Regions from separate parts of the Methylophaga sp. UBA2496 genome, predicted to be linked through region 2. Evidence: riboswitches for the same ligand, from Rfam matches in the RefSeq annotation. Region 2 holds a riboswitch; the other holds the start of a gene.
The links. A riboswitch is a leader RNA that binds a small molecule or an ion and turns the genes downstream of it on or off. The one in region 2 is predicted to bind cobalamin.

Region 1 (16,775 bases), on a different contig from region 2:
TACTGCGTGCCGGTGCCTTGCCAGCACCGTTAAATGTGGTCGAAGAACGTACGGTTGGGCCGGATTTAGGCAGCGATTCTATTGCTATGGGCATTAGTACCGGCATTATTGGTGCCATCCTGGTGCTGATATTTATGCTGGCAATTTATGGCAGCTGGGGATTCATTGCCAGTTTGAGTCTAACCATTAATATCGGTTTGATTTTTGGTGTATTGAGCCTGTTAGGTGCCACGCTGACCTTGCCGGGTATTGCCGGGATTATTCTCAGTATCGGTATGGCGGTGGATGCCAATATTTTGATCAATGAACGGATCCGTGAAGAAACCCGTCGCGGTAAACGGGCACTTATAGCTCTGGATGCCGGTTTCAGACGCGCTTACAGCACGATTCTGGACTCCAATATCACCTCTTTAATCGCTATCAGTCTGTTGTTTATGTTTGGTAGTGGCCCGGTACGTGGGTTTGCGGTGGCGATTGCCATTGGTTTGTTAACATCAATGTTTACCTCCATTTCATTTACCCGATTATTAATGGAATGGCGGGTCAGTCGTATGCCGAAACAGGCTTATCTGAATATCTCAGGTATTAGGGTTCTGGATCGTCTGAGTAATAGCAAAATCGACTTTATGCGAGGCCGTTTTGTTGGTATTGCCATTTCTGCCATTTTGTCATTGGCCGCGATTGGCTTGTTTATGCAGCCGGGTTTGAAATACGGTATCGACTTCAGTGGTGGTACTGTAATGGAGGTTCAGGCACCCAATACGGATGTAGAACAAGTACGTCATGCCTTGCAGGCAAAAGGTTTTGCTCAGGCATCGATTCAGGAATTTGGCGATGATGACTATTATCTGGTTCGCTTGCCAATGGAGGGTGCAGAACAGGTAGCTAGCGGTGAACCCGTTGAAAATATTAAATCTGCGGTACAGGAAATATCGGCAGATGCGAGTTTCCCTCGGGTTGAGATGGTTGGGCCAAAAGTCAGTGGCGATTTCCGTGACGCCACTATCCTGGCCATTGTTTTTGCTGGGCTGGGAATGCTGGCCTATTTGTGGATCCGCTTTGAATATCACTTTGCCCTGGCAGCGACCTTAACCATTGGTTTGGATTTAACTAAAACGATTGGTTTTTTTGTACTGACAGGAGTGGAGTTCAATCTGACCGCCGTAGCAGCCTTGTTAGCATTGATTGGTTATTCAGTTAATGACAAAGTGGTGGTGTTTGACCGGGTACGCGAAAATCTTCGGCTCACGCCTGATAAGCCGATGTTACAGTTGCTCAATGAGAGTATTACATCAACATTGACCCGCACGGTATTTACCTCTGTCACGACATTTTTGGCATTGATACCGATGGCGGTTGCCGGTGGAAGTGCTGTTGCCAGCTTTGCGTTGCCGATGTTATTTGGCATTGTGATCGGCACCAGCTCGTCGGTATTTATCGCGGCACCAATCGTTTTCTGGATGGGACAGCATCGCATGCGTAAAGGGCTGTCACAGTTACGGCCTTCGGCTGAAGAGATGCAAAAGAAACTGGATGCCATCATGTAGATTTGTTCAAAAAGTGTCTGTAATCGATTAATAAATAAGGCTTTATGGTGATTATCTTCACCATAAAGCAGTAGGGCTTGTTTATCTTTCATCTCCGCTTCTGTTGTGAGCTGAAAAAGCGTCAATCAAGGCACGAGGAGCGCCTTTTGTGATATACATCCATGTATCTCACCCCATTGGGGCTTATACGCTCAAAAACGCTCCCGGCGTTTTTGTAGTTATTCTAAATAAGCGACGAGCAACGCAGACCGGCGCACGCCTCCCTGGCGCGCCGGCATACAGTCCATCCGTGGACATAAGTGGCGCTTTTTCAGTCACAACCCGCAGGGCTGGGACTATTTTTGCGGCCGACTGCGTTGTATGAAATACATCCCTGTATTTCACCGCTACGCGGCCAGCAAAGCTGTTCAAATGAGTTCCAGACTCATTTGTCAATCACTTATGTAGGAAGGCTACACGTCGTGCTTTCCGCCTTGTCGGACACAAAAATAGCCTCCAGCAGCGGTGGATATGAAAGATAAACAAGCCCTAATCAAGGATAAAGAAGATGACGTTGTTAATGTTAGCGGCAGGATTCGTTTTGTTGATTGTCGGTGCCGAATTACTGGTTAAAGGTGCTTCTCGTTTAGCAACCAGCTTTGGTATTCCGGCTTTAGTCGTGGGTCTTACGGTGGTGGCTTTTGGTACCAGCGCACCGGAGTTAGCGGTCAGTGTAAAAGCGGCATTTTCCGGACAAGCCGAGTTGGCCATTGCCAATGTGGTGGGCAGTAATATTTTTAATATTCTGTTTATTCTGGGCTTAGCTGCATTGATTATGCCGCTGATGGTTTCGCAACAGCTGATCCGTCAGGATGTGCCGATCATGATGGGTGTCAGTTTTGTTGCTTTATGGATGATTCAAGACGGCAGTATCGGCAAGCCGGAAGCTGGTTTGCTGTTTTTGGGAGTCATTCTGTATACGGTATTTCTGTTTTATCAGGGTAAAAAAACCGGTATCGAGGACAGACAAGCATCCAGCAGCCAAACAGCACCTATATGGCAAAATATTTTGCTACTGATAGTGGGCCTCGCGTTACTGGTTCTGGGCGCCAGATGGTTGGTGCAAAGCGCCGTGACAATCGCCTCCTCATTTGGTGTCAGTGAGGCAGTCATTGGGTTAACCATTATTGCGGCTGGCACTTCTTTACCCGAAGTGATGACATCTATTGTTGCCACCATTAAAGGTGAACGAGATATCGCTATTGGCAATGTGGTCGGCAGTAATATCTTTAATATTCTGGCGGTATTAGGCTTGTCAGGTTTGCTATCACCTACCCCATTACTGGCTAGCGAGCAGTTAAGCCAAATCGATTTTCCGGTGATGGTTGCAGTTGCAGTTTTATGTTTGCCATTGTTCTTTCTCGGCAGCACGTTAAATCGTTTCGAAGGCTTTTTATTCCTGCTGTTATATGTTGCTTATGTGTGGTTTACCATCGCAATAGCCTTATCCCTGCCCTATCTGCAAGATTTACAAACCGTCCTGATCTATGGATTAGCACCTTTAGTTGGTTTTTATGTATTGCTGTGCCTGATAAATGATTTATTACAGCGGCGATATAAGTAATGCACAAGTGACTAGTCAGTAGCTTTCTGAGTCAAGTGCTGTCGTAACCGGTCGTCAACCTGCTCAGAGGCTTCCAAGTGTGGAGCATGACCAACATTCTCGAGAGATAACATCTCTGCTCCTGGCAAGATAGCCAACAGTTTTGCTGATTCTGAATATGGGGTAACGATATCCTGTTTGCCCCATATTAATAAGGTCGGAATATTCTGCTGGCCTAGCTGCTGGTATGTGTCCAGATGATTATCGGCCAACAAATGACGTGCTGTAGATAGCAGGCTTTTTCGAGTGTCTTTCACCATGATTTCGTCTAAAAAACGGGTTTTTATCGTATCCAGTTCAGCCACTGGCAGATAAACCATATTTTCAATATGCTTCGTCAACTGGGTTCTCATCAGCACAATAGCCAACGGATCAGCTAATAACGGGAGTTGAAATAAAGCAACATCCTGGCGTTGGCTTAACGGCGATAACAGTGTCAGGGTGGTTATTTTTAATGGTTCGTTTGCTGCAAACTCAGCGGCAACCAACGCCCCCATTGAGATACCGACTAAATGAAACGGTTCAGTAATGGCTAATGTTTGTAGCAAAGCCCGCAACTGATTCACAAACAGATCTTTATCGTAAATAACGTCTGGTCGATCTGAAAAACCTCGCCCATATAAATCAAAGCGTAATACACGAAAGCCATCTGCAACCAGTCTGTCGAAAGTGCCATCCCACAGGTGTGAGCCTATAGCAAAACCATGTACCAGGATCACCAATGGTGCGTTTTCAGGTCCCTGCAATTCATAAAAAGTGTTACCGGCACTGAGTCTGGCAAGCTGACCAGACGAAGCTGGATCGCGAGCGTCTTCAATGTTCAGCACTTCAGGATCCTGCCATCTGGCCACAGCATAGAATATGACCCAAAGCAGGATTATCAGCAGTGACAAATATTTGATGATCTGCACGGTTATTACGCGCTAACTATTTTGTTCGGTTGTTTCGATTACAGGCCAGCCATTATTTTCTGGGTCAAAAGCAGGATCCAGCACCTGAATACGTTTAACCAATGGAGGATGCGTTGATAATAATCCGGACATTTTGTTAGAAAGCTCGGAAAACATCATATGTCTTGCCTCTTCCAATTCATCATGTACGGGTTCTTTAATACCTTTTTGGCTCAGGCTGCCTATTTTTTTCAAAGCACCGGCTAAAGCGATAGGATCCCCGGTATAGCGTGTAGCATCAGCATCAGCAAGATATTCACGTTGACGAGAAATTGCTGCCTGCATGATTTTTCCCATAAAAGCCCCTAATAATCCCAACAGGATCAGAGCAATCCCTATTAAGGCTATCTGGGCTCCCCCTTTTCTGCCCCGGCCACCGGAATGCATCAAAATACGTCCCAAAATATACAAAGCCATTAAGCCATGAATCAGGCCAATGACCCGCAGATTTAATCGCATATCCAGATTACGGATATGGGCAAACTCATGAGCAACAACGGCAGTCAGTTCATCGCGATTTAATAACGTCAATGCGCCACGAGTCACGGCAATAGCCGCATTATCGGGGGAGCTCCCGGCCGCGAACGCATTAATTCCGGGTTCGTTTTCAATGATAAAAATCTGCGGTGTCTGGAGGCTGGCACCCAACGCCACTTCCTCAACAATGTTTCTATAGCGTGTAACCAAGTGGTCACCCGTTATCTCATTAATCTCGGTTGCACCTAAAGCATGAGCCACTTTCGCACCGTCACCTCCCATGGTGACAATTTTCCAGACAGAGGTGAGAACAATTACCGTAGCAACGCCGGCAGCAACCAGCCCAAATAATGGCCAGTTAACCATTATCTGTTCAGTCTGATTAATGCTGTCGCCGCTCATCCTGACAGAAGCCAGTGCGGCAATGACGGCGGCAATCAATGCCACGGAAAAGATAAACAAAGTCATTATCAGCCGACTTTGTTTTCGGGCATTTGCTCCAAGTTGATAGCTGCTCATTGCAGCCATTTTTAAAATTCAACCTTGGGAGCTTCTTGAATCGCTTCACGGTCATCAAACTCCAGCTCTGATGCGCGAGTAAAGCTGAACATATTGGCTAGAATATTGGTCGGAAAAGTTTCCAGAACATTGTTATATTCAAGCACCGTATTATTGTAGCCGCGGCGTGAGGCTGCGACTTTATTTTCAATACTGGTCAGCTGTTCCATCAGATCCCGGAAAGCACCATCTGCTTTCAGATCTGGATAAGCTTCTGATAACGCAAAAATGCCACCCATTGCTTTTCCTAAAACACTCTCAGCCTGCCCCAGCGCCAGCATGGACTTTGCATCGCCCGAGTCAGTTTGATCACGCATTTTTTCTGCCTGATTGCGAGCTTCAATGACCCCATTAAGGGTTTCCTGTTCATGCTGGGCATAGCCTTTAACGGTGCTGACCAGTTGGGGAATCATGTCATGGCGTTGTTTAAGTGTGACGTCTATCTGTTTGAATGCATTTTGAAAGATATTTCGATGCCGCACCAATTTATTGTATTCAATAATCACATATAAAATCAGTAAGCCGGCAATCCCTAGTAATACCCATTCCATATTGACTCTCCTTATAGTGAACTTAATGTCGTGATTGATTATGAATTAGTTACCCAAAGTTCGAAACAGCTTACTGACTATGGAAGCTAAGGGCCATTAATGTTCAGCCAAATACTATCTCAATAGCATTTTGGGGCTTACTTTTGAAGCCAATCAAGCAACGTTTGCAAGCTGACTCGTATTACTAAAAATATCGCCTGGTTTGCTTGAATAACAATTGTCTGTATTATCGCTGGCAGTTTCAGGTGCCTTTATTACAACATGTGATAAAGGTTAAACGGGAAACAGGTGACCCACTCGTTTGGTTATGCCTGTACTGCCCCCGCAACGGTAAACAGTTATGTCATTTTTCTGGTCACTATCAGCTTGATAGATCGACAGTCACTGTACTTCGGTATGGGAAGACGAGAAATGATGCTGAGGGTCTGTTTATCTTTCATCGCCACCACTGTTTTGGGTTTCTCAAAACAGCGATAAAAGATAAACAAACCCTATGGCTAAACTGTAAGTCCGGAGACCGGCCCGAAACTAAATGGAGTCGTGGCGGGGTGCCTATACGTTTCCGGAATTACACCTTTATTGCCCCCTGCCCGCTATTGACCAATTGATCGCTGTTATTGCTTCGGCAGGATGCTTTATGTCTTTTATTTTCAAATTCCCCATCAGCCTGCTGAAGCAGGTTATTTTCCTCATAATTGCAGTAACCACCGCGATTGCATCAGCGCATGCAACAGAGCAAAGTGTCACCGTTATCGTGTCGGACCGATCTGCTCCGACCCTGGTGGCTGGCGCGCATCAGCTATTGCAACAGCAGGCTGATGCGAAAATACAAATTCGCACCGTCAGTCAGCTTAACTCGCTGAATGATAATGCCCTTCAGCAATTATTTGATAACAGCGGCAGCTTATTGATCGTAGGTGTATTCGGGGATGCGGTTGAGCGTTTGCTCAGTCGTCAATATAAAAATAAACAAAAACGCTATGTATTGCATAGTGACCAGCGACTCATTCAATTAAATAGTGATCCCGTTACAGATTTCATTCCTGAACAAGTACTTAGCGATAAAATCTCATTAAGCTCGGCAGAAATGCTACAAAACAAACAAGACGAATATCCCGCCTATCAAAACTGGCTACAGGCTCGTGCCTACTGGGTGAACCGTTCAACCGAAAATGCCCGTAACTTGCTGGATATGTTGCTGTCTGATGGCAGCAGAATAGCTGAATTGCAACTGGTCGGCTCCCTGCGCTTTGCTTTGCATTCCCCCGAAAAAACACAATGGTTGTCCCCTGCTGAAATTACGCAACAACTGGATGTTGCCCGACCGATTGTCTGGTTGCTGGATCACGATACTGGCGACTTGACCGGTGAATGGAAATTGCATCAACAATACTGCCAGGCATTGAACAGCCAATGCATTTCAGTTTTGGCCGCCTGGGGGAAACCCAGTGTTGTGGCGATTAAAACTATCCACAATCTGATGAACAACCACTTACAAAACACGCCATGGGGCCTGGTTTCCATTCAGGATTTTGTGATTGGTGGTGGTGATGGTCGGGAACAGGTGGAACAGCTGTTTACCGAAATGAATGTGCCGGTAGTAAAAGGTATCCGTATAACGGAGCTGACTCAAGCTGATTATGATTTATCAGCACAAGGTGTTCCACGCGACTCGATTCATTACCGAATCGCCATGCCCGAGTTACAGGGGGTTAGTCAGCCGCAGATATTAGCCTTATCGGAGCCGGCAAAGCTTGATCAGCAAACCGGTGCACAGCTTACGCAAAGTCTGCCTGTCACCAGCGAAATTAACCGCCAGGCAATACGCATGCAACGCTGGCTGGACCTGCAACAAAAAGACAATGCTGATAAACGTGTTGCGATTATTTATTACAACCATCCTCCCGGCAGACACAATATCGGCGCCGATAATCTGAATGTGCCGGAAAGTTTATTGGAAATATTAAATGCGCTTAAAAACGCAGGTTATCAGACAGGTGAGCTGCCAAAAGATGCGGAATCTTTGCTGGATATGCTGCAACTTCAAGGGGTGAATTTACCTGAAGACGCTGAAGCATTATCAGCGATGTCCAAGGTTGCTAACACTATGACAGCGGATGATTATCAACGCTGGTTCAAACAGTTACCGGCAACGGTTCAGGCTGAAATGATTGATGGTCCTTTGGCAGGATTACAGCAGCGGATGCGTGATGCTATTAAGCAGGCTCTGGCATTGGAAAATGTAACCGTTCGGCAATCTCAACTGAAGTTACTGTCGGCATTTATGCAGCAGACCTCTACGGATATTCATCACGCGCTGGATGGTTTGCGTCATCCCGGCCGCAGTCGTGCATTGGATTTATTAACCCAGCTGGAACAAGATTATCAGCAGATAATCGATGCAGCTGCTCAAGGTGAACAACCTGACTGGCAGCATAGCAAATCATTACATGATGCCCTGTTGGAAATGCAGATCGAAGGTATTCGTGGCTGGGGTAAAATACCCGGCAAAGTGATGGTTTGGGATAATCAACTACTGATACCCGGCGTGCAATTTGGCAATGTATTTATCGGTCCGCAACCACCTCGCGGTTGGGAGATCCATGAAGAACTGTTGCATGCCAATATGTCTTTCCCTCCGCCGCATCAATATCTGGCGTTTTATCACTATATTCAGTCAACATTTAACGCTGATGCCATGGTGCATATTGGTCGACATTCCACCTATGAGTTTTTACCCAAACGCAGTGTAGGTCTGGGCGAAGATGATTACCCTAGTATTATCGCCGGTGATGTGCCTGGACTTTATCCATATATAGTTGATGGTGTTGGCGAAGGCATACAGGCCAAACGTCGCGGGCAGGCAGTTATCATCGATCATTTAACTCCCCCGCTCGCCGTCACTGAACTGTATGACGATTTGCTGCAACTACGTCAGTTGATTGAAAGCGCCGAAGCGGCTTCAGATAAAGCCACACGGGATCGGGCTATTCGCAGCCTGCGTGAACAAATCGAAACCATGGGGCTGCGTGATGAATTGATCGCCAGCATGGATGAAGAGCTGCAAGTTCGTGGTGCCGGTTTTGACGAAATTGATGATGATTTTCTGCTGCATGAAGTTGGTCATTATCTGACGCATTTTCAGGAAACCTTTATGCCATTGGGATTGCATGTATTTGGTCGTGACTGGTCAGCTGAAGGTCTGGATACCATGATGAATTCAATGCTGGATAAATCCGAGCCCAGTGAACAACAACGCGATGAGATATATCAGAGGTTACAAATGTCTCCTGCCGCTGAAATTGACGCCCTACTGAATGGCCTGAATGGACGTTTTATCTCTCCAGGGAAAGGCAATGATCCTATTCGAACGCCAGATGCCCTGCCCACCGGACGAAATTTCTATGCTTTGGACGGCAGCTTACTGCCTACCCGTGTGGGTTTTGATATCGGTCAGCAACTGGCTGCGCCGGTATTGACCGGTGAAAAAGGCAATATTGAAGGTCATGAAGTAGGCGATCGCAATAAACAAGGCGTCATTCTCTGGGCTTCTGATTCGGTTCGAGATGAAGGTGCAATGATTGCCTTTGGCATGAAAATGTTGGGTGTCCGCCCGATATGGAATAGCCGCGGCATTATTAAAGGTCTGGAACGTCTTCCATTAACGGCAGAACAACCACAGCGGCTGGATGTACTGTTTACCACCTCAGGTTTATTCAGGGATTTATATGGCGAACATCTGGTATTGCTGGATAAAGCCAGCTTATTGGCCTTGGATGCCAGTCGTGATCTGATTATCCGTGATTATCCTGCCCTGGCAGTCGCCCTTAACGCTGCTTTGGAACCATTAGGTGAATGGCAACAAGGCGGCGATGAAGCTTTGGATAAAAATCTGGTGGCCGCCAATTGGGTGAATGAAGCCAGACAACGGCTGGCCCAACAACCGGATATCGATCCGGCACAATTAGGTCGTGAAACAAGCCTTCGAGTATTTGGTATTGCCCCGGGTTCTTATGGTGCTGGGATTAATCGTCTGGTAGAGCGTTCGTCTGCCTGGGAAGATCGTAGTGAACTGGCGGATGTATTTATCAAACGTATGGCACATGCTTATGGCAGTGGTCTGCAGGGTGAATCGCAACCGGACTTGTTCAAACAGCAACTTGCCGGTGTGTCACAGACGTTCCTGGGACGTGCCAGTAACCTGTATGGCCTGATGGATAACAATGATGCATTTGATTATCTCGGTGGTTTTAATCTGGCGGTGGAAACAGTCAGTGGTCAGCAACCTGGCAGCGCGGTGATTAATCACAGTAATAACGATAATCTGCGGATCGATAATCTGCCACAAGCCCTGCTGGGGGAGCTGCGTGCCCGTTATCTGAATCCACAATGGATTAAGCCGTTAATGAATGAAGGTTATGCCGGTGCCCGCACCATGGGCAGTGAGTTTATTGAATATCTTTGGGGTTGGCAGGTAACCAGTCCCGAGATCATTACCGATCAGGTCTGGGAAGAAGTGAAAGCCGTATATGTGGATGACAGTCTGCAATTGGGACTGGATTCGTTTCTCAGTGAAAGTCATCGACAGCATGTTCAAACTAATATTCTGGCAGTCATGCTGGTGGCGATTGATAAAGGCTTTTGGGATGCCGATATGGCGACAAAACGACAACTGGCTGAGCAATTTGCTGCCAATATTCTTGAAAAAGGCATTCCCGGCAGTGGTCATACCCATGCCAATCATCCGATGTATGATTTTGTGAAATCACAACTTGATGCGGATACAGCTGAAGCATTGGAAGCGGTGTTAGTGCGTAGTCGAATGCAAAGTTCAGAGTCTAAAACATCACCGACGCATATCCAGGAATTGCAGTTAAATCAGGATGCTAGCCAGCAAAGCGATGAAGTTAATCAAGCTGATGAATCCAACTCTAACGATAAAAATCTGCTTTGGTTATGGACGTTGCTGGCATTATCAGTAATCGTTGCCGCAGGATTATGGCGCGGTCGGAAAGGAGCTTTGTAATGTATCCCCATTTTTCACTGGAATTGATGCACCAACTGACCGGACTATTATTAACCCCGGTGGTCTGGGCGTTATTGTTTTTTGTCGGGCTGGCTGTATATGAAACCGGTATTGCCATTGGCGAGCGTTTTTGGGGAATTGCCCGCTTATCTCGTCAGGCAGACAGTCATTCATTGATGGCTTTGGGCAAACGCCGGATTGAACGGGCCGATTTTATTACCAGACTGGCACCAATGCTCGGCTTAATGGGCACCTTGATTCCCTTGGGTCCGGGACTCGCGGCATTAGGCGAGGGACAACTAAAAATCTTGACTACGGCGATGACAGTTGCGTTTGATACCACGGTTATTGGGTTATTGGCTGGCATGATTGGCTTTGTCATTGGCCGTATGCGTCGTCGTTGGTACGATGCAGCACTCACGCAGCTGGAACAGCAAAATGGATAAATGGCGGCGCAGTGCCTTTCTGGATACCGATGAAGATCCATTGGGTCCATTGGCCAATTTGATTGATATTGTCCTGGTATTTGCTTGTGGATTAATCGCTGCATTGGTTGCTTTCAGCACCGATCTACAGGACCATTTCGACGTACAGCCTCAGGAAATTACCCTGGGCAAAGAACTGCCAACAATGCCAGAAAATATGCAGCAACAAATGCAGGATGGCAGTGGCTACGAAGCTGTAGGTCAGGTTTATCGTGATCCACAAACTGGGAAACTGATTTTAATCGGCGAGTAATTTTCAGGTCTGATGATAAGCCGAAATAAGTAAAAGTTTTTCGTTCCGCCCGCCAATCCAAAAGCAATTTCAGGTAGAATCACCGCTTCTACTGAACTCCTGTTTTTATTGGATTTTAAAATGGCTCAATACGTATACAGCATGAACCGCGTGGGCAAAATTGTGCCGCCCAAGCGCGAAATTTTAAAAGATATTTCCCTATCCTTCTTTCCTGGCGCCAAAATCGGTGTGTTAGGTTTGAATGGCTCAGGTAAATCCACCCTGCTTCGCATTATGGCAGGGGTCGATAACGACTATATCGGTGAGGCTCGGCCGATGCCTAATATGAAGGTGGGGTATCTGCCTCAGGAACCGGAACTGGATGACAGCAAAACGGTTCGCGAAATCGTTGAAGAATCGGTCTCCGATGTCAAAGCCGCTTTGGATGAACTGGATGCAATTTATGCGGCATACGCTGAGCCGGATGCGGACTTTGATGAACTGGCCAAAAAACAGGGTGAACTGGAAAACCTGATTACCGCCAAAGATGGACACAATCTGGACAATGCGTTGGAGCGTGCAGCCGATGCACTACGTTTACCGCCATGGGATGCCAAAGTGGGTGTCTTATCGGGTGGTGAACGTCGCCGTGTTGCGTTATGCCGTTTATTGCTTGATAACCCCGATATGTTATTGCTGGACGAACCTACTAACCATCTGGATGCCGAGTCCATTGCCTGGATTGAGCGTTTCCTGCAGGAATATCCGGGTACCGTTGTCGCGATTACCCATGATCGTTATTTCCTCGACAACGCCGCTGGCTGGATTCTGGAACTGGATCGGGGTCGTGGCATTCCTTATGAAGGCAACTACTCTTCCTGGCTGGAACAAAAAGATCAACGTCTGGCGCAGGAAGCCAAGCAGGAAGCCTCGCATAATAAAGCCATTCAAGCTGAACTTGAATGGGTCCGTCAGGGGGCCAAAGGGCGTCAGGCAAAATCCAAAGCCCGTTTGAAACAGTTTGAAGAAATGAATTCGCGTGAATTCCAGAAACGTAATGAAACTCAGGAAATCTATATTCCACCTGGCCCACGTTTAGGCGACAAGGTCATTGAACTGCGTAACGTCACCAAGTCGTATGGCGATAAACTGCTGTTTGAAAACCTTAATATAACCATTCCACCCGGTGCGATTGTTGGCATTATCGGGCCGAATGGTGCAGGTAAATCCACCTTGTTCCGAATGATTACCGGCGAGGAAAAACCCGATTCAGGTGAAATTGAAATTGGTAGCACAGTGCAGTTGGCCTACGTAAATCAGGCACGTGAACTGGATGGCACAAAAACAGTATTTGAAGAAATTGCTGATGGTGCCGATATGATTACTGTCGGAAATTATCAAACCCCTTCTCGTGCGTATTGTGGACGCTTTAACTTTAAGGGTTCTGATCAGCAGAAGTTCGTTAAGGATTTATCCGGCGGTGAGCGTAATCGTTTGCATATGGCCAAACTGCTTAAAGAAGGTGGCAACGTGTTATTGCTTGATGAACCGACCAATGATTTGGACATCGAAACGTTACGCGCTTTGGAAGAAGCCATTCTCTCCTTCCCGGGTTCTGCGGTAGTTATTTCGCATGATCGCTGGTTTCTGGATCGTGTTTGTTCACATATGATTGCCTATGAAGGTGATTCCAGCGTGGTGTTTTTTGAAGGTAACTATAGCGAATATGCTGAAGATTACTTCAAGCGCTTTGGTAAAGATCATCAGCCGGAACGTATCAAATACCGCCGAATGAATTAAAGTTAGGTTTTGAATGATTAACCACAGAGACACAGAGTGCACAGAGGTTTAAAACGGATTTTGTCGGGTTACGCTACGCTAACCCGACCTACCCATAAAAAAAACTTATTTAATTTCTCTGTGTACTCTGTGTCTCTGTGGTTAGATTTCAATCAACCAAAGGCTTATGCATCATTTCTGGTGTCCGTTCGGTGCCGAGAATACCGACACGGATCAGAAAGTCGCCAAAATGCTCATCTTGCTGACGTTCAGCAGCAAACTGTTCGATCATCGGTTTCAATGTTGCCAGAATAGTTTTTTCATCCACATTTTCCAGATACAAGCGATTCAATCGCTGCCCGCTGAAATCCGCGCCCAGATTCAGGTTATAGCGCCCCACGGCTTTACCGGTTAACGCAATTTCACCCAAGTAAGGTCTGGCGCAGCCATTGGGACAACCTGTAATACGAATATTAATCAGCTCATCCGGCAGACCCACATCACTCATTATCTGTTCCAGCTTACTCAGAAAAGTCGGTAAATAGCGTTCGGATTCAGCCATGGCGAGACCACAGGTGGGCAACGCCACACAGGCCATTGCATTTAGACGTAATGCCGGACGACGATCACCGATATCCAGTTGATATTGCTCAACCAATGCTTCTATCACAGGTTTTTGTGCTGGACTGATATTGGCAATAATCAGGTTTTGATTACAGGTCATGCGAAATTCGCCAGTGTGCACCTTGGCAATTTCCCTTAACGCCGTACGTAACAACAGTGTATCCGTATCGGCAACACGGCCGCTATATATGTATAAAGTCAGATGCCATTGACCATCTTCACCCTGAATCCAGCCAAACCGATCACCATTACGCACTAATTCAAACGGTCTGGCATGCGTCATCGCTTCACCCTGGTATTCGGTGAATTTATCGTTAAACCACTCAATACCATGATCATCAATGGTGTATTTAAAACGAGCATGTGCCCTGACACTGCGATCACCATAATCACGTTGAATGGCGGCAATGGTTTCGCAGGCTTTGACGATATTATCTTTAGGGACAAAACCGGCCATGGTGGCTAAGCGTGGAAAGGTTGCTGTTTCACCATAAGTCATTCCCATACCGCCACCAACAGCGACGTTGAATCCGATTAATTCATCGTTTTCAATAATGGCAATTAACGCAATATCGTTGGCCAATACATCACTGTCGTTTTCCGGTGGAATGGCGATACCAATTTTAAATTTACGCGGTAAATAACGATCACCATAGAACGGTTCTTCAGATTTTCCCGGTTGATAAACACATTGTTCGCCCAGCCAGATTTCGGCATAGGCACCGGATTGCCAGCACAAATGATCGCTGATGGCCTGGGAAATCTGATGCACTTCCGCATGCACTGAAGATTGATGTGGATTGACGTTGGTCACCACATTGCGATTCACATCACCGCAAGCACCTTTAGTATCCAAGCCCACGGCGTTGACCTGTTGCATCAAGGAACGCAGATCTTTTTTCAATACTTCATGATACTGAAAGGTCTGCCGGGTAGTGATCCGCAAAGTGCCATTGGAGCAATCATCGGCAATCGCATCCAAACCCAGCCATTGCTGCGGAGTGACAACACCCCCGGCAATACGCAGCCGAACCATAAACGAATAGAGTGGTTCGAGTTTTTGACGACGGCGCTCATCACGCAAATCCCGATGATCCTGCATATAACTGCCATGGAATTTGGTTAATTTGTTGTCATCTTCTGAAATCGCACCGGTAACAGCATCTTCCAGCCCTTCGGCAATAGTGCCGCGCAGGTAGCGACTGTCGAGTTTCAGTTGTTCTGCTTCAGGTAATTTAGTATTCATCAGTACACATCACGTTGGTAACGTTTGTCACGCGTCAATTGACGCAGGAATTCAGTAGCATCATCACGGCTTTTATTACCCTGCTGACTGATAATATCAATCAGGGCTTCATTGACATCCGGCGCCATATTATCGGCATCACCACAGACATATATGTATGCCCCTTCCTTTAGCCAGTTCCAGATTTCGATGGATTTTTCACGAAGTCGGTGCTGCACATAGATTTTCTCGGTTTGGTCACGCGAGAATGCGACGTCCAGATGGGTTAACAACCCGGATTTGCGCCAGGCCAGCCATTCCGTCTGATACAGAAAATCAGTCAGGAAATGCTGATCGCCAAAGAACAGCCAGTTAGCTCCACGAGCGCCCCGCTCTTCACGTTCCTGCATAAAACTTCTGAACGGCGCCACACCGGTACCTGGGCCAATCATAATTATCGGTGCATCATCATCGGCAGGCAATTTGAAGTTTTTGTTACCATCGATATACACCGGAATAGTGGCATCTTCGGCTAAGCGATCAGCTAACCAGCTTGAGGCTACCCCGCCCCGCTCACGGTTATGGGCGTTAAAACGAACCGTTGCCACGGTGATATGCACCTCTTCATCAACTGCAGCCTGACTGGAGGCAATCGAATATAATCTTGGCGGCAGTTTACGCAGCAATTTAATAAAGCCATTGGCATCTATGTCAGCTAATGGGTAGCTTTGTACCAAATCCAACACATCACGGCCACGGATCCATTCAGTGACGGCGGCTTTGTTTTCCATCAGTTTAGTAAGTTCATCGGACTGGGCCAGTTCAGCCCATTTTTCAACTAATGGCCGGGTTAAAACAGTAATTTCACGATGATGCATCAATGCATTGGTTAAGGTTTCTGTTTGTTCATCAAGTTCTACTGGACTGTCAGCATCAAATTCCAGCGCATCAATCAGCATCGCCACCAGGACAGGATCATTCTGAGGATAAACACCTAAAGCATCCCCCGGCTGGTATTGTAATCCAGAGCCCTCCAATGAAATTTCAATATGTCTGACCTCCTTGCTGGAGCCACGACCACTAAGAATCTGGTTCTCAAGCAATGGTGCGGGAAATGGGTTTTTACGATCATATTGAACTGATGTTTCTACCTGACTCAGCCCCGCAGAGGCTGAAGGTGGAGCTGCACTGGCCTGCATGGAGCTGGTCAGAGACTCAACAAATTCAGCAATCCATTTTTCCGCCAGATCATCGTAATCCACATCACAATCTACTCGCGGAATAACAGTGGTTGCGCCAAGTTTTTGCAGACGCTCGTCAAAATCTTTACCGGTTTGACAGAAATACTCATAACTGGAGTCACCCAGTGAAAGCACGCTGTATTGCAAACCTTTTAATCCGGGCGCTTTTCGGCTACCAAGAAACTCATATAAATCCATCGCATTATCCGGTGGCTCGCCCTCGCCGTGCGTAGAAGTTAAAACGGCCAGATATTGTTCGTTTTTGAGTTCTCGTGCCTTGTATTCAGCCATATCCCAAAGCTTGACTTCAATACCTCTGACTTTCGCTTTCTCAGCAAGTTGTCCGGCAACAGCCTCTGTATTACCCGTTTGTGAGCCATAAAGAATGGTGAGTTTGATAGTTTGATCTGATAAAGAAGGTGCTATTTCTGCAGCGAC
Region 2 (16,775 bases):
ATTGAAAACCTGGCCGAAGAAACCAAAAGCGAAAAGATTGAAGTTGAAGACGGCAATTCTGAAAGTAAAAGCCCCTTGGCTCTATATGCGACTAATCTGAATGCTGAAGCAAAACTGGGTCGAATCGATCCGCTTATTGGCCGTGCCCATGAGATTGAACGGACTTTGCAGGTCCTTTGCCGCCGTCGTAAAAACAATCCATTGTTTGTCGGTGAAGCCGGGGTGGGCAAAACTGCACTGGCGGAAGGTCTTGCCAAGCGTATTGTTGATGGTGAAGTGCCGGAAGTGCTTGAACAGGCCGTGGTTTATTCACTGGACATGGGCGCGTTGGTCGCTGGTACTAAATACCGTGGAGATTTTGAAAAACGATTGAAGGCTCTGCTGCGCGAAATTAAACAGCAGGATCATGCCATTTTGTTCATTGACGAAATTCACACCATGATCGGTGCAGGAAGTGCCGGTAACAGTGCGATGGATGCAGCCAACTTGCTTAAACCATTACTGGCTAACGGGGAATTAAAGTGTATTGGCTCGACCACTTATCAGGAATATCGCAATATCTTTGAACATGACCGTGCTTTGGCGCGTCGTTTTCAAAAAATTGATGTGCCTGAGCCATCTGTGGCTGAAACCATTGAAATTCTTAAAGGCCTCAAGCCAGGATTAGAGCTGCATCATAATGTGCGTTATTCCAATGCGGCCATTGAACAGGCTGCAGAACTTGCTGCGCGTCATATTAATGATCGTTATCTGCCTGACAAAGCGATTGATGTACTGGATGAAGTCGGTGCAGCACAACGTATTTTGCCAAAATCAAAACGTAAAAAAATGATTGGTGTGCCCGATGTGCAGCAGATCGTTGCCAAGATTGCCCGTATTCCGGCTAAAACAGTCAGCAATGCCGATAAAGACAATCTGCGTAATCTTGAGCCAAATCTGAAACACGTTATTTTCGGTCAGGATGATGCAATTTCTGCATTAAGCTCGGCGATTAAAATGGCTCGTTCTGGTTTGGGACATCCCGAAAAGCCGACAGGTGCATTCCTGTTTGCCGGACCGACAGGGGTGGGTAAAACAGAAGTCACCCGCCAGTTAGCACGTATCTTAGGCGTTGAACTGATTCGTTTTGATATGTCCGAGTATATGGAGCCGCATACGGTGTCACGTCTGATTGGTGCGCCTCCCGGCTATGTCGGGTTTGATCAGGGGGGGCTATTGACTGATGCGATTATCAAGCAGCCTCATGCGGTGTTATTGCTTGATGAAATTGAAAAAGCCCATCCGGATGTGTTCAATCTGTTATTGCAAGTCATGGACCATGGTACGTTAACCGATAATAATGGCCGCAAGGCTGATTTCCGCCATGTGGTGCTTGTGATGACCAGTAATGCCGGCGCACAGGAAATGGGCCGCAGTTCCATTGGCTTTACCAAGCAGGAACACCATATGGATGGCGCTGAAGCATTGAAACGTGCTTTCTCACCGGAATTCCGTAATCGTCTGGATGGCATCATTCAATTCCAACCTCTGAGTAAAGAAGCGATTCTGCGTGTTGCGGACAAAGCGGTGCTTGAATTGGAAATGTTGTTGCAGGACAAAAACGTCACTATTGAAATTGAAAATGATGCACGGGAATGGCTGGCAGAGCATGGCTATGATGTGCAAATGGGGGCCAGACCCATGGCGCGGCTGGTACAGGAAAAAATCAAACGGCCGCTGGCGGATGAACTGTTATTTGGTCAGCTCAGTGATGGTGGTCATGTTCGGGTTATCCTGAAAAACGATGAACTGGTTTTGGATATCGTCAAAGAAACCGAATCAGTCTGAGTCAATAAATGAAAGCCCGGTAGAGTAATTAACTACCGGGCTTTTTTATGTCCGTAAATTACCATCATCACGATAACGTTATGATTTAATACCGGCAAGTTATTCACCTGTTTCACAATTTCTTCATATCTTTTATAACAGATGTCGCTAACTCACTGATTAAGCAGGACCTATTCGTAAGTTATTGAAAAATAATGAATAAATAGTGTTGGTGGTTTTTTGACCATTTTGAGCAGAGTGCTTAAATATGAACAGCTTAGCAACTAACTCCAAAGTTAAACACAGAGTTATCCACAGAAATTGTGAGTAACTTTACCGTTTGATGACACAGCAAAATCCACGCCAAAACCAGCGTAAATTCTTTAGAGTTCTATGCCTTTTTGTGCCCGAACCCCATCACGAAATGCATGTTTGACATCGTCAATCCGGCTGACAGTATCAGCTGCTTCAATCACGCTATCCGGTGCGCCGCGACCGGTAATAATCACATGTTGCATAACTGGACGTGCCGCAATATCGGCCAGCACTTTGTCAGCATCCAGATATTTCATTTTCAGGACAATATTCAGTTCATCCAGCAGAATCACATGAATGCTGTCGTCTTGTAACAGGGTTTTAACAATATCCCAACCTGCTTCGGCAGAAGCTTTATCCTGTTCCAGATTCTGGGTATCCCAAGTAAACCCATCACCGACAACGTGATAACTGACCTGTTCAGGAAAACGACGATAAAAGGCTTCTTCGCCAGTACTCATCGCCCCCTTAATAAATTGCACAATCCCAACTTTCATATCATGACCCAATGCACGCGCAATCATGCCAAAACCCGACGAGCTTTTGCCTTTGCCATTACCAGTTATACACAGCAATAGTCCTTTATCCCTGGTGGCTTTCTGGATCTTCTGATCGACCACTTCTTTGTGACGTTGCATGCGAGCTTTATGGCGTTGGTTTTTCTCAGAATCAGTCATAATTTTCCTAAAATAAAACAAAAAATATCAGTAATGCCGCTTCAAGCAGTTCCACCATGGCACCCGCCGTATCACCAGTGAAGCCATTTAATCGCCGTTCCATCAAATAGCGCAGCAATAAAAAAACGATTAAGCCAAACAACAGGGCAAACAGGCCGATACTGAACAAAGCTACTACAGCCACGGCAAGTATTAATCGGCGTGTGTGCAGTGCTGATTGCTGTTGTTTGAGAATACTGCCCAAACCGTGAGGACGCACATAGTCCGTGGTTAAAAACAATAACGGTAAAGCGGTGCGGGCCAGTATCACAGACCAGATTAATGCCCACCAGTTCTGTTCGGCGAGTAAAACAGTCAGCATGACAAATTTAATCAACAGCACTAATACGATTGTCACCACCGCAACAGGACCGGCTGCAGGGTCTTTCATAATGCTGAGGGTTCTGGCCTTATCGCCAATACCACCCAACCAGGCATCAGCACTGTCAGCTAATCCATCCAGATGTAATGCACCAGTAAAAGTTACCCAGACAGCTAACACCAAAATAGCAGAGACCATTGGTATTTGAGAGGCCAGACTCCAGCCTAAAAGGCTTAAAACAATACCGATTAGCAAGCCAACCAATGGATAAAACAATAAGGAGCGGCCAATATCCTGTTCAGCAAATTCACCCTGCAATTTGATGGGCAGGATCGTTAAAAACTGCAGCGCTATCAGAAAAGATCGCATCAGCTAATGGCCCCGGCAATCGCCGCCTCTTCAAAAGTCGCCATTTGATTGTGGAGGGCACAGGCCATTCTTAATAAAGGAATGGCTACAGCTGCGCCGCTGGCTTCCCCCAGACGCATATTAAAGTTGACTAAAGGCTGAGCATCTATCGCCTGTAAGATGGCACCATGCCCTGGTTCGGCGCTATGGTGACTGAACAGAAACCAGTGACGACTCTCCGGACATATCTGTTCTGCACATAAAGCGGCAACACTGCTGATAAAACCATCGATGATTACAGGAAGACCGGATTTTGCACATTGCAGATAACTTCCTACCATCGCGGCAATTTCAAAGCCGCCTAAATAGCGCAATACAGCGAGCGGCGAATCCAGATGGTTTTTATGCAAAACCAGGGATTCTTCAATGATAGTGGCTTTATGTGAGATGCCTTCTGCGTTGAGCCCCGTGCCTGGCCCTGCCAGTTGGCTTGCGGGAAGATTCAGTAAGGCACAGGCCATGGCACTGGCTGCTGTCGTGTTGCCAATGCCCATATCGCCGGCAATATAAATCCGGGTACCGTTTTGCTGACAACATTCCACGTTATGCTGACCAATCAACATGGCTTGTTGGCATTCGGCTTCAGTCATGGCAGCTTGCTGATGAAAATTGGCCGTGCCATTGGCGATGCGTTGATCCTGTACGCCTTTGATTTCTTCCAATTCTGTGACAGTGCCAACATTGATCACATCCAGCGAGGCGTGCAGGTGTTTCGCAAGGACGCTGATAGCGGCGCCACCTGAAGCGAAATTACGTATCATCGAAGCGGTAACTGATTGCGGGTAGGCTGAAATATTCTCTGCCATGACACCGTGATCGGCAGCATAGACGGTGATGTGCACATGCTCCGCTTGCGGCGAACCACCTTGCATTGCAGCAAGTTGTACAGCCAGCCGTTCAAGCTGGCCTAATGATCCTGCAGGTTTAGTCAGCTGGCTTTGTCGAACCAGCGCTTGATCAGCAGAGTCAGTATCAAGGGCTTTGACTGGCAACGTTAACCAGTGGTTGAAATCGATCATTCAGTTTCCTTTTAATGCATGCGGCAGTCCCGCCACAGTCAGGATGACATTATCCACCATTACAGCAAGCTGCTGATGTAACCGGCCGGCTTCATCACAGAAACGCCGGGTCAGCTCGCCCATTGGCACGATGCCCATACTGGTTTCATTGCTGACCAGAATGATTTCAGCTTGTAATGTTGGCAAGGTATCCAGTAATTGCTGGATTTCATCGCGAATGAATTTTTCGTCATCAGCCAATAACAGATTAGTCAGCCATAACGTCAGGCAATCCACCAAAATGCATATATTGGCAGCGTCCTGTTGTTGCAAAGCAGCGGCCAGATGCAAAGGTACTTCAATCGTGGTCCAGTGAGCAGGACGCTGCTGTTGATGCAATACGATACGTTGCTGCATTTCATTGTCATCAGCACGAGCCGTGGCAACATATAAAACGGGCAATTCGCTGTTGGTAGCGCGTTGTTCGGCCAGTCGGCTTTTACCGGATTTTACACCGCCTAGGATCAGGGTTTTAGCCATTTTCTGCCTTTAAAATCGTCAGTAGTTCTGTGGTATCCATATGCTGTTCTATCATCTCGGCCAGTCGTTCAATATCTGTTTCACGCAAAGTATGATAATCAGGGCTGCTGACATTATTCAGTCCGGCCCATTGCAGCAAGGCATCGCAGCTTTTTGGCTGTTCAAACAAGCCGTGCAGATAGGTGCCGATAATCTGTTGATCTTCGCTGATTGCCCCATCAGGGCCGTTTGATAGCTGTAACAGGGGACGCATCAAAGCTTTGCCTTCACTGATACCAGCATGGATTTCATAGCCAGTGATGGGAACAGCATTTAACAGTAACTGCCCCTGACTTTGCCTAAGTTGTTTTTCAGCATGCAGAGTGGTGATCATATCCAATAAACCCAGGCCTTTTTTAGATGTCCCGACCGTGCTTTCAACACCGTGTGGATCATCAATTTGTTGCCCCAGCATTTGAAAGCCACCACAGATACCGAGCACCTTGCCGCCATACCGCAGATGTTTATCAATCGCTTGGGGCCAACCTTGCTGTTCCAACCATTGCAGATCAGCACTGACATGTTTGCTGCCCGGCAGAATAATCAGATCAGCCGGTGGAATGGGGGAATCCGGGCCAATAAACTGCAAATTTACCTGTGGGTGAAGTCGTAACGGATCCAGATCAGTATGGTTACTGATGCGGGGAAGTACAGGCACAATAACGTTTAGCACATTTTTAGCTTTTGCTACCTGCGAAGTATTAATGGCATCTTCGGCTTCCAGATGCAGGCCATGCAGATAGGGCAACACTCCTAAAACGGGTTTGCCGGTGCGTTGTTCCAGCCAGTCGAGACCAGACTGCAACAAGCTGATATCGCCGCGAAAACGATTAATCACAAAGCCTTTGACCCGTTGTTGTTCAGTAGAAGAGAGCAGATCTAACGTGCCTACCAAATGGGCAAATACGCCGCCCCGATCGATATCGGCGACTAATATCACCGGACAATCCACCGCTTCGGCAAAACCCATATTGGCAATATCCCGATCACGCAAATTGATCTCTGCTGGTGAGCCGGCACCTTCTACCATTACCACATCATATTGATTAATCAGCCGTTGATGAGACTCAAGTACTGCCGCCATCGCAGTTTGTTTATAGTCGTGGTAAAACCGCGCATCCATATTGGCAATGGCTTTGCCATGAATAATGACCTGAGCCCCCGTGTCACTGTTTGGTTTCAATAAAACCGGATTCATATCCGTATGTGGCGGCAGATTACAGGCTTGTGCTTGAACCGCCTGAGCTCGCCCGACTTCACCACCTTCAGCGGTCACAGCACTATTTAAAGCCATATTCTGGGGCTTAAATGGCGCGACAGAATAACCTTGATTCACCAGCCAGCGACACAGGGCGGTAACCAAGGTACTTTTACCCGCATCAGAGGTCGTTCCCTGAACCATAAGCGTTTTGCGCATCATGACGGCACGACTTTTTGCAAGGCGGTTTCCAGTCGTAACCATTCATGTTCCGAAGCGGGCAAACCAAAGCGTAAAGCGGCGGGTGCATCAAATAATCTGCATAAAATCCCTTGTTGAGCCAACTGCTGATGAATATGTGAGGCCTTGTCAGTTTTTATCCATTGAAACAATCCGCAACCACCTGTTGGCTTAAGATCATATTCAGTAAGCAAATCAAACAGGCGCTGAGCATATTGTGGCAGATATTGACGTGATTGTTTTTGCCAATCGGTATCGGCCAGTGCCTGGCTGGCTATCCATCGTGAAACTGAGGCAATAGGCCAGGGACCGGACTTTTCTGTAAGTTGATTGAGCACGACTGGATGGGTGATCACAAAGCCGACTCTGAGGCCCGCCAGGCCAAAAAACTTGCCAAGTGAACGCAAGATAATCAGGCCATTCATCACTGGAAGCGAAGCCAGACTATGCGCGGGCGCAATATCGATAAATGCTTCATCAACTATCAGCCAGCCACCACGTTTCTGCAAACGCTGATACCAATTTAATAAACAGTCTGAGCTGAAGGTTTCACCTGTGGGATTATTGGGATGAACCACAATGACTACATCAAAGTGATCAATCAGCTGATCCAGTTCAAAGCTCTCCAACTCAGATACTGCATGGCCAGCCTGTTGCCAGCAATAGCGATATTCTTGATAAGCCGGGGACAATATGGCAACCCGACAAGCGGGCCGCATCCGGGGAAGTAACTGTATGGCAGACTGAGAGCCAGCCATTGGCAAAATATGTTCACATTGATAATAGGCTTTGGCTTTTTCAATCAGGTCATCTTCAGCTTCGGGCAGTCGTTGCCAGAGTGTTGTTGGAATAAATTCAGGAACCGGCCAGCCATGAGGATTAATGCCGGTCGAAAGATCCAGCCAATCATTGACCGGAATGCCATATTGTTTTGAATTAGCCTGAATGCGGCCGCCATGATTAAGCATGGTGAATTCCTACGATAATACCTGTCACCATCAGCCATAACCCCACGCTGAAAAACACCAGACAAAGTGCACGTTGAATATCCTTTGCTTCAGCCGGATTTGATGTCCCCAGATGGGGGCGTTGATGCCACTCGCCGTGGTAGCAGGCAGCTCCGCCGAGTTGAATATCCAAAGCGCCTGCGCCGCTGGCCATTACCGGACCGGCATTTGGACTATCCCATTTGGATGCCTGCTGCCGCCAACAAATAAAGGCTTTGCGGCTATTGCCAAGCAAGGCATAGCTCAACGCGGTAAGTCTGGCGGGAATATAATTTAAAACATCATCAAGTCGTGCTGCCGCTTTACCGAAATAGAGATAGCGCGTCGTTCTGTAGCCCCACATGGCATCCAGGGTATTGACGAGTCGATAAGTGACTGCACCTGCAGCACCGCCGATGGCAAACCAGAACAGGGTGGCAAAAACCGCATCATTGCCATTTTCCAGTACCGATTCAATGGTGGCTTTGTTGACATCAATATGTTCTTTGTCACGACTGACAATACGACTGGTCAGCGTTTTGGCCTGTTCAATATCACCTTGCTGCATGGCATGCAGAATAGGTTTTGCGTGATCAAACAGGCTGCGGTGACCGATGCATAAAGTTAATACCAGGATAGAAAATAGCGTTCCCCAGACAGCAAACTGGCTAATGAAAAAACTGATAACGGCAAAGGGCAGAACGCAAAGCAGCAAAGCCAACAGGCCGAGAATAAATTGTCTGGAAGTGCTGTGGTGGTTCTGGTTAAAACGGGATTCCAGTTTGTTTGCCAGCGTACCAAAGCCCACCAAAGGATGCAGGCATTTGGGTTCACCAAAAAACCAGTCCAGAATCAAAGCAGACAGCATCATAATAAACGTCATGATTTGGTTCTGACTGGCCAGCAGTTTTCAAAAATCAGCTCATCCAAAGGTTGACGTTGTCGCCAATTTTCCTGTTCCAGCATGGGTTGTTGGTAAAACTTATCGACATGACCCAAACAAAGAATGGCGACCGGGCAGGCACCTTCAGGAATAGCCAGTAACTCAGAGAGTTGGTCGGGATCAAACAAGGATACCCAGCCCATCCCCAAACCTTCGGCACGGGCAGCCAGCCACATATTCTGAATGGCACATGATACCGATGCCAGATCCATTTCCGGCAGGGTACGCCGACCAAAAATATGCGACTCACGTTTATCCATCAACGAAATAACCAGCACTTCGGCGCACTCCTTGATGCCTTCGACTTTCAGCTGCAGAAATTCCGTTTCGCGTTCACCCAGCGCCCTGGCAGTCAGAACTCTTTCGTTTTCAACGATTTGATGGATAGCGTTGCGGATGTCGGTATCGGTAATCCGAATCATCCGCCAAGGCTGCATCAGCCCTACGCTTGGAGCCTGCCAGGCGGCGTGAAATAATCGCTGCAGAATATCCTGATCGATGGGCTCAGCAATAAAATGCCGTATATCCCGACGCTCACCAATGGCGCGATAAACCGCCTCACGATCCTGGTCATTAAAACGGTATTTATCCAGACTCATGGGGTAAACCAGCGGGCGATTAGTTCAGGGGCTGACGGAAAGTAAAAGTGGATATAACTGGCGGTCAGGCGTAGTTGCTGAAATACCGCTTCACTGACTTTGTTGTCATTAGGGGATTCAGCATAAGCAATAGCGTCGAGTTGGTTTTCCAGCAAGGAATGGTGATAGGTATGCCCACGTAAGGTGTGATTATCAAGAGTGACTTGTTGTAAAGCCAAGGCTGTCAGTCTGGCCTGCAATTTGGCATCGGCTGCCAGCACGCCACACATTTCAGCTTGTTGGCCATGCTTATCGGTTAAGGTACGGCACAAATACAGCATGCCACCACATTCAGCCACAATCGGTTTATTGGCATTAATATGTTCACATATCGCCTGACGCATCGACATATTTTGGCTGAGTGTTTCCAGATGCAGTTCAGGATAACCACCGGGCAGATAAAGACTATCCACTTCAGGAAGTGTTGAGTCAGTTAATGGCGAGAAAAATACCAGCTCAGCGCCCATTGCGGTTAAACAATCCAGATTCGCCCGGTAAATAAAGGCAAATGCTGCATCCTTAGCCACGCCGATGCGAAGATCTTTTAATAATGGGGGTAAAGCTTCAACAGGTTCGTAGTCTAGTTTGATTTGCGGTAAAACAAAGTTGGGATTGAGCTGAATGCTATCTGCCAGTTTGTCCAGACGCTCACTCAAATCCGTGAGTTCATCAGCCTGAACCAAACCCAGATAACGGCTGGGCAGACTTTCAGTTTGACGAGGCATAGTAGCAAGATAGGGTAGATCGTCTGGTAAAGTGGATGTCAGCATTTCAGCATGTCTGGCACTGCCCACACGATTGGCCAGAACGCCAGTCAACGTCACATCCTGACGAAATTTGGCTAAGCCGAACGCTAACGCAGCGAATGTTTGTGCCATGGCACTGGCATCAATCACCGCTAACACCGGGATTCCCAAAGTGGCAGCCAGATCAGCTGTGGAGGGCGCGCCATCAAACAAGCCCATCACCCCTTCAATCAGAATGATATCCGCCTGTTGGGCGGCTTCAGCGATAAGTTGTCTGGAGTGAGTTTCACCGACCATCCATAAATCAACTTGATAAACCGGATGGCCGGAGGCAAAAGACAGGATCATTGGGTCCAGAAAGTCTGGACCCACTTTGAAAATTCGGACCTGTTTACCCTGACGTCGATAATGCCACGCCAAGGTCGCGGTAACGGTTGTTTTACCTTGACCTGAGGCGGGGGCAGCAATAATCAGCGCAGCGCAGGTTTGCGGCTGCTTTGACATTAACGTAGCTGATTACTGCGCTGGCTCAAATTGGCAAAACGGAAGCTGATATGAATCACCGCGGCTATAGCGATATAAAAGCTTAATTTACTCAGGTTACCAGGATAGGACTGCACAAACCGGGTCATATACTCAGCCATGGTGGGATCAATATAACGACCTGAAAACCAGTAAAAACCACCGCCACTGAACAAGCCGGCAATTGCAGTCACCGAAACCAGTGTCAATGCAAGGGTAAACAATGCGGTCCAGTTAAATTGGTATTTGGATTGGAACCAGCGACCTGCCAGCCATAAACTGCCGTAAGCGGGTAATAAAAATCCATACGCTGGTGAAACACAAAAATTACTGGCACCACCGATGTAAACCGACATCAAATCCAACACGACAGCCATGCCTAAAAACACTGGAAACCACAATTTGGAAGCCAGATAAAACCCGGCGAGCATAAATACGGCCCAGGAAGCGCTGTGTAAAACATTGATATCGGCAAAATGATGACCGCGAGTCATCACCATTAATAAAGCCAGAAGTGCAGCCACGATCAGTTGCTGACGTTGAGATAATAACGACATTGAGGTTCTCCGATGTGCTCACCCGCACAACTTGGTTAATAGCATTTTCGGTCAACAGACCAGGATATTTCAGGCCGGTCTCCGGACTCATAAGTGGTGCCATCACCAGTTGAACACCTTCCCGTAAAAATACAGTGGCGTAACGTTCAACCTGAACTTATTTACCGTTGCGGGGGCAGTGTCGGCTTTATCTTCAGATGAAAATGCACCAACTTCCCGTTTCATCGCTTTCGCGACACCTGAAACAGCCGACAGAATAAGGATTAGCAGTCCATATTGTCAATTTGGAAATAGACTTTCTACGTTATCGCATTTGACGATATGGCGGGGGAGATCTAAGATGCGCCCCTCTTCAGGTGCTTTGATATCCATCAGAGTTAAACGGGAAGTTGGTGAAAAACCAACACTGCCCCCGCAACGGTAAACGTTGAAAATGCATCCAATCAGCCACTGCGATTAATCGTGGGAAGGCGGGTGTACTGGCGCAAGCCACAACGTGAGTCCGGAGACCGGCCTGAAGTTCATCACAACCAACGTGTGTTGTGTGACTTTATTAATCCGGATCGCGGGTGAGCGTATCCCCAGGAGACAATATGAAACCTTTAACAAAGGCCATGCCTTTGCGTGTCTGTGCCCGACTGACTTTGGCGGCACTGGCTACTTCCACCTTCTCTGTTACGGCTCTGGCCGAACAGGAATCCCTTGATGCAATAACCATTACCGCCAACCGGATGCCTACCGAAAATGCGCTGGCACCCAATAGCGTTATCACGCGTGCTGATATTGAACGTTTGCAAATCAATGATTTGCCTAGCTTATTATCACGGTTTCCAAGTATGGATATTTCAAATAGTGGTGGCTTAGGGAAAAACAGTAGTGTCTATTTGAGAGGAACAAATTCAGATCACGTTTTGTTTTTAGTTGATGGGGTTAAATGGCATTCTGCTACATCAGGCGGTGCTGCCATCCAGGACTTTCCGATAAATCAGATTGAGCGTATTGAAATCGTACGTGGACCAAGGTCTGGTTTGTATGGTTCTGAAGCGATTGGTGGTGTCATTCAGATATTTACCCGGCAAGGTAAAAAACAAGACCCGACACCCTATGCTTCGGTTGGAATTGGCAGCCATAATACCAAACAGGCCAGTGGTGGTGTCAGTGGTGGTAATGAAACAACGCGTTATCATGCAAATTTCACGCATCAATCCACCAATGGAATTAATGCCCGAGAAGAAGATAATCCGGATCATGATGGTTATCGGAATAATAGTGTTTCAGCAAAAGTTGATCACGATATCAATAAGGACTGGAGTGTTGGAGCGAATTTTTTACGCGCTCAATCCCGAAATCATTATGATAGTTTTTCTGTTACAGAAGATTTTTATGCTGATAATATTCAACAGGTTATGGGCGTAAACACACGTTATCAGTTCACTGATTATTGGTTAATGTCACTCAATTTATCTGAATCAAGGGACGAATCGGATAATTATAAAGATGGCATTCCGGATGGCACTTTCAATACCCGTCATCGGTTTATCAGTCTGGTCAATACTTTTATGCTGACAAAAAATCAACGACTTAATGTAGGTCTTGACTATGATCATGACCGAATTGAGGGCACGATTGATTACGATGAAACTTCACGCGATAACAAGGCGTTTTTTATCAGTTGGCAAGGGCAGGCAGGAAATCACAGCTGGTTATTAAGTTCTCGACATGATGATAACGAAGCCTATGGGGAAGAAACGACCGGCACGGCAGAGTGGGGCTATCAGTTAACACAGGCACTTCAGCTTACGGCGAATGTTGGAACGGCATTCAAAGCCCCAACATTTAATGAACTTTATTATCCAGATGTTGGGTTTTTTGTTGGCAATCCCGATTTGGAAGCCGAAAAATCGAAAAACTATGGTGTTGGTTTGTTAGGTAACGCTGATTGGGGTACCTGGGGAGTCCATGCTTTTCAGAACAAAATACGTGATTTGTTGGTATATCAATTTCCCACCACTGAAAATGTGGCTGAAGCCAAAATCAAAGGTCTTGAATTCGATTTGGCTACAACGCTGCTGAATTGGCAGGTACAGTTCAATGCGACTGTGCTTAAACCCGAAGATGAGGAAACACGTAATAAGCTACCACGCAGAGCACAGCGCCTGGCGAATCTGCATGTTGATCGTCAGTTTGGCGACTGGTCAATTGGCGGCAGCTGGAAAGTGAGTGACTATCGTTATGACGATGCCGCTAACAACACGCGTTTAAGTGGTTATGGTCTGGTGGACTTTCGAGTGGCTTATCAGATTGATAATGACTGGTCGGTTAAGCTAAATGCAATGAATGTGTTTGATAAGGAATATCAGACAGTCAATAACTTCAATACCTTGGATCGTACCTATATGCTGTCTTTACATTATCAGCCTTAAAATAGGTAGCTTATTTCATGCTCAGTCATTATCGACTGAGCATGATTTTTAGCTTTTAACGGCAAATCATTAATTTTATCTTCCTCGCATGTTCGCCGGATCATTCAGTAAGGATAAAGCTGGTCAGCTATAAGGCTTATCTTTTAGAATGGCAGGATTTTCCAGCGATATTCAGAGTTATCATGACAGATCTCAAAGACCAGGGTTTTGCCACCCGTGCAATTCGTACAGGACATGTAAGAACTCCTGAGGGCGAACATTCCGAACCAATTTTCCCCACTTCAAGTTTTGTGTTTGACAGTGCTGAACAAGCGGCAGCACGATTTGGCGGTGATGAACCCGGCAATATCTATGCACGCTTTACCAATCCAACCGTACGCACCTTTGAGCAACGTCTTGCCTCGCTGGAACAAGGTGAAGCCTGTGTGGCAACAGCTTCAGGCATGTCGGCTATTCTCGCAACCTTTATGGGATTATGTGCTGCAGGGGATCATATTGTCTCTTCACGCAGTGTATTTGGTACTACCCGGGTATTGTTTGATAAATATCTCAGCAAGTTCGGTTTGCAGACGGATTATGTGCCGTTAACCGATTTGGCGGCCTGGGAAGCGGCAATTAAACCCAATACCAAGGCGCTGTTTCTGGAAACGCCATCCAATCCACTCAATGAAATTGCTGATTTAGCGGCGTTATCCGCTTTGGCAAAACAGCATGATTGCCTGTTAATTGTCGATAACTGTTTCTGTACCCCGGCTTTACAGCAGCCATTATTGCTTGGCGCGGATATTGTGATTCACTCTGCTACCAAATATATTGATGGACAGGGGCGTTGTGTTGGTGGGGCGGTAGTCGGTGATGCACAGCGTGTCGGAGAAGATGTCTACGGTTTCCTGCGTTCAGCTGGCCCAACGATGAGCGCATTCAATGCCTGGACTTTTCTGAAAGGTCTGGAAACCCTGGATTTACGTATGAGAGCGCATTCCAGCAATGCCAATCAACTCGCCCATTGGTTGCAACAGCAAAAACAAGTGTCACAGGTTTTTTATGCGGGTCTGAAATCACATCCCGGTCATCAACTAGCCAAACAGCAGCAATCTGATTTTGGCGGCATTATTGCGTTTGAAGTCAAAGGCGGGCAACAGGCTGCGTGGAAACTGATTAATGCCACTCGTTTTATTTCAATTACCGCCAATTTGGGTGACACAAAAACAACGATTACCCATCCCGCGACGACTACGCATGGCCGTTTGTCTGAAGTAGCCCGTGCCGAATCAGGTATCAGCGAGGGCATGATACGTCTATCGGTTGGTTTGGAAAATGTTGAAGATATTCAAACAGATATCCAATGTGGGTTGGATCTACTTTAAGCTCGCCAAGCAAATAACTGAACTATCGGCATAAAACCTGCATATTGAGTCTGAAATAAAACAATTCGCGTCAGAAAATCGCCAGTGATGACATTTTCTGCCGCTTTTCAAGCCAAACAGGTTGTTTTTATGCAGAGAATATTAAGGGTAATACTGGCCCTGCCAGTCATCTGGCTTGCCTTTCCAGCGAATGCCAATGCTGAGTCAAATGCAGATGTCCGCATCATTATTGATGTGTCTGGCAGCATGAAATACAACGATCCACAGAATCTGCGATCACCTGGTCTGCGTTTATTGGGTGGGTTGATGCCGGGCGATGCCGAAAGTGGTGTCTGGACGTTTGCCCGTTACGTCAATATGCTGGTTCCAATACAGAATGCTGACGATAAATGGCGGCAACAGGTCCAGCAAAAATCCTCTGAAATTCATTCCCACGGCTTGTTTACGGATATCGAGCAGGCCCTGCAAAAAGCTACCGCTAATGTTAAGTCCTCAGATCCGGCCAGGCAACGCAGTATTATCCTGTTATCGGATGGTCTGGTTGATTTACATCAGGGAAAAGCTGCCAGTCAACAATCCCGGCAAAACATTATCGATAAACTGTTACCGCAAATTAAGCAAAAAGGCTTTCGTATCCATACAATAGCGTTATCCGAAGAAGCTGATCATGAACTACTGAAACAACTCTCCCTCTCCACCGATGGCTGGTACCACAAGGTGGATAATGCCGATGAGCTGGAACGGGTATTTCTGCATTTGTTTGAACAGGCAACCCAACGTGATTCGGTTCCGTTGGTTGAGAATCAGTTCACTATTGATAACAGTGTCAATGAAATGACGATTTTGGTGTTTCGTGAAAATGAAACCGATGTCACCCAACTGGTGCAACCTGATCAGCAACGCCAACAAGCTGATAATCATGAGTCCTCGGTACGCTGGATGCAGGAAAAACATTTTGATTTAATCACGGTAGAAAAACCGATGACAGGTGACTGGTTTATTGACGCTAATATAGATCCGGATAACCGGGTCATGGTGCTGACCGATCTGCGACTGGAAACCATTGATCTGCCAAATAATATTCTGGCAGGAGAGCAATTTGATATTGTTGCTAAATTGATCGACCATGGTAAACAGGTTGAGCGAACGGATTTTCTGCAGCTGGTGACGGCAGAGTTGAGTACCCAGCCACTGGCAGGCGATCCCATCAACAACACGATGACCTTAAATAACCAGACGGCGACGTTTATGGCAAATTTGGGCAAGCTGTTTGATAGTGGACAAAATGATATTGTGATCACGGCAAAAAGTGACACATTTGAACGCCAGCGGCGGCAATCTGTCAACGTAGTAGCATTGCCGTTTGATGTTACCGTTACCCAGCTGGAAACAGACAGTCGAAGTCATCGTTTATCCATGTCAGCTGATGCCAGCATGATTGATCCTAAATCATTGCAAATCACCGCATTGCTCAGCGCCGCTGATGGCAGTGAGTTTCCCTATGATGTGTTACGCCAAGCTGATAACACCTGGCAGCTGACTTTAGCTGATCTGCAGCCGGAAACTGCGTATCAATTATCGTTGCAGATCAGAGGTAAAACCCTGACTGGCCGTAATGTTTTTTTACAGCCGAAACCCATTCAGTTACTGGACGAAATGGGGGCCACATTGACGATTACTTCAGAAACAGCGCTTGCTGCTGATTCTGCTGATAAGCCATTTGAACCGGTGATGATTGATCCGGTTGCAGATGAAGAAACAACGATTATTGATGAGACTGTCTTTCGATTATCAAATACTGTCATTTTAGCCATTGGTAATGCCGTTATTGTGCTGTTGTTATTGATGGGATTCTGGTTTTGGCATCGCAGCCGTCGCCGGCAGCTATTACCTGGAGACTTATTATAAATGTCTATGACTGATCCGGTTTTTCAATGGCTGGCTTACGAGCTGGCTTTTATCTTTGCCATTTTGTTTGTCTGGGTTCTGCTTCGTGCCCGACGCAAACATA

Region 1: it holds a riboswitch for cobalamin, as region 2 does, so the genes downstream of both, B2W60_RS09420 (cobaltochelatase subunit CobN) here and B2W60_RS00025 (hypothetical protein) in region 2, are expected to answer to the same signal.

The regions. Positions count from the first base shown of each region.
Region 1 covers NZ_DDOK01000005.1:481,447-498,221, forward strand. The annotation lists gene secD (protein translocase subunit SecD) at 1-1,547, shown strand, start outside; gene B2W60_RS09400 (calcium/sodium antiporter) at 2,095-3,150, shown strand; gene B2W60_RS09405 (alpha/beta fold hydrolase) at 3,162-4,100, opposite strand; gene B2W60_RS09410 (M48 family metalloprotease) at 4,113-5,144, opposite strand; gene B2W60_RS09415 (LemA family protein) at 5,147-5,725, opposite strand; cobalamin riboswitch at 5,952-6,265, shown strand; gene B2W60_RS09420 (cobaltochelatase subunit CobN) at 6,363-10,751, shown strand; gene B2W60_RS09425 (MotA/TolQ/ExbB proton channel family protein) at 10,751-11,197, shown strand; gene B2W60_RS09430 (DUF2149 domain-containing protein) at 11,190-11,489, shown strand; gene ettA (energy-dependent translational throttle protein EttA) at 11,610-13,268, shown strand; gene B2W60_RS09440 (NADPH-dependent assimilatory sulfite reductase hemoprotein subunit) at 13,417-15,117, opposite strand; gene B2W60_RS09445 (assimilatory sulfite reductase (NADPH) flavoprotein subunit) at 15,117-16,775, opposite strand, start outside.
Region 2 covers NZ_DDOK01000001.1:1,967-18,741, reverse strand. The annotation lists gene clpA (ATP-dependent Clp protease ATP-binding subunit ClpA) at 1-1,827, shown strand, start outside; gene cobO (cob(I)yrinic acid a,c-diamide adenosyltransferase) at 2,190-2,798, opposite strand; gene B2W60_RS00065 (adenosylcobinamide-GDP ribazoletransferase) at 2,806-3,528, opposite strand; gene cobT (nicotinate-nucleotide--dimethylbenzimidazole phosphoribosyltransferase) at 3,528-4,586, opposite strand; gene cobU (bifunctional adenosylcobinamide kinase/adenosylcobinamide-phosphate guanylyltransferase) at 4,587-5,105, opposite strand; gene B2W60_RS00050 (cobyric acid synthase) at 5,098-6,606, opposite strand; gene cobD (threonine-phosphate decarboxylase CobD) at 6,561-7,550, opposite strand; gene cbiB (adenosylcobinamide-phosphate synthase CbiB) at 7,543-8,451, opposite strand; gene bluB (5,6-dimethylbenzimidazole synthase) at 8,448-9,110, opposite strand; gene B2W60_RS00030 (cobyrinate a,c-diamide synthase) at 9,107-10,399, opposite strand; gene B2W60_RS00025 (hypothetical protein) at 10,399-10,974, opposite strand; cobalamin riboswitch at 11,030-11,232, opposite strand; cobalamin riboswitch at 11,312-11,506, shown strand; gene B2W60_RS00020 (TonB-dependent receptor domain-containing protein) at 11,568-13,397, shown strand; gene B2W60_RS00015 (O-succinylhomoserine sulfhydrylase) at 13,580-14,764, shown strand; gene B2W60_RS00010 (vWA domain-containing protein) at 14,894-16,672, shown strand; partial or broken gene B2W60_RS00005 (hypothetical protein) at 16,673-16,775, shown strand, end outside.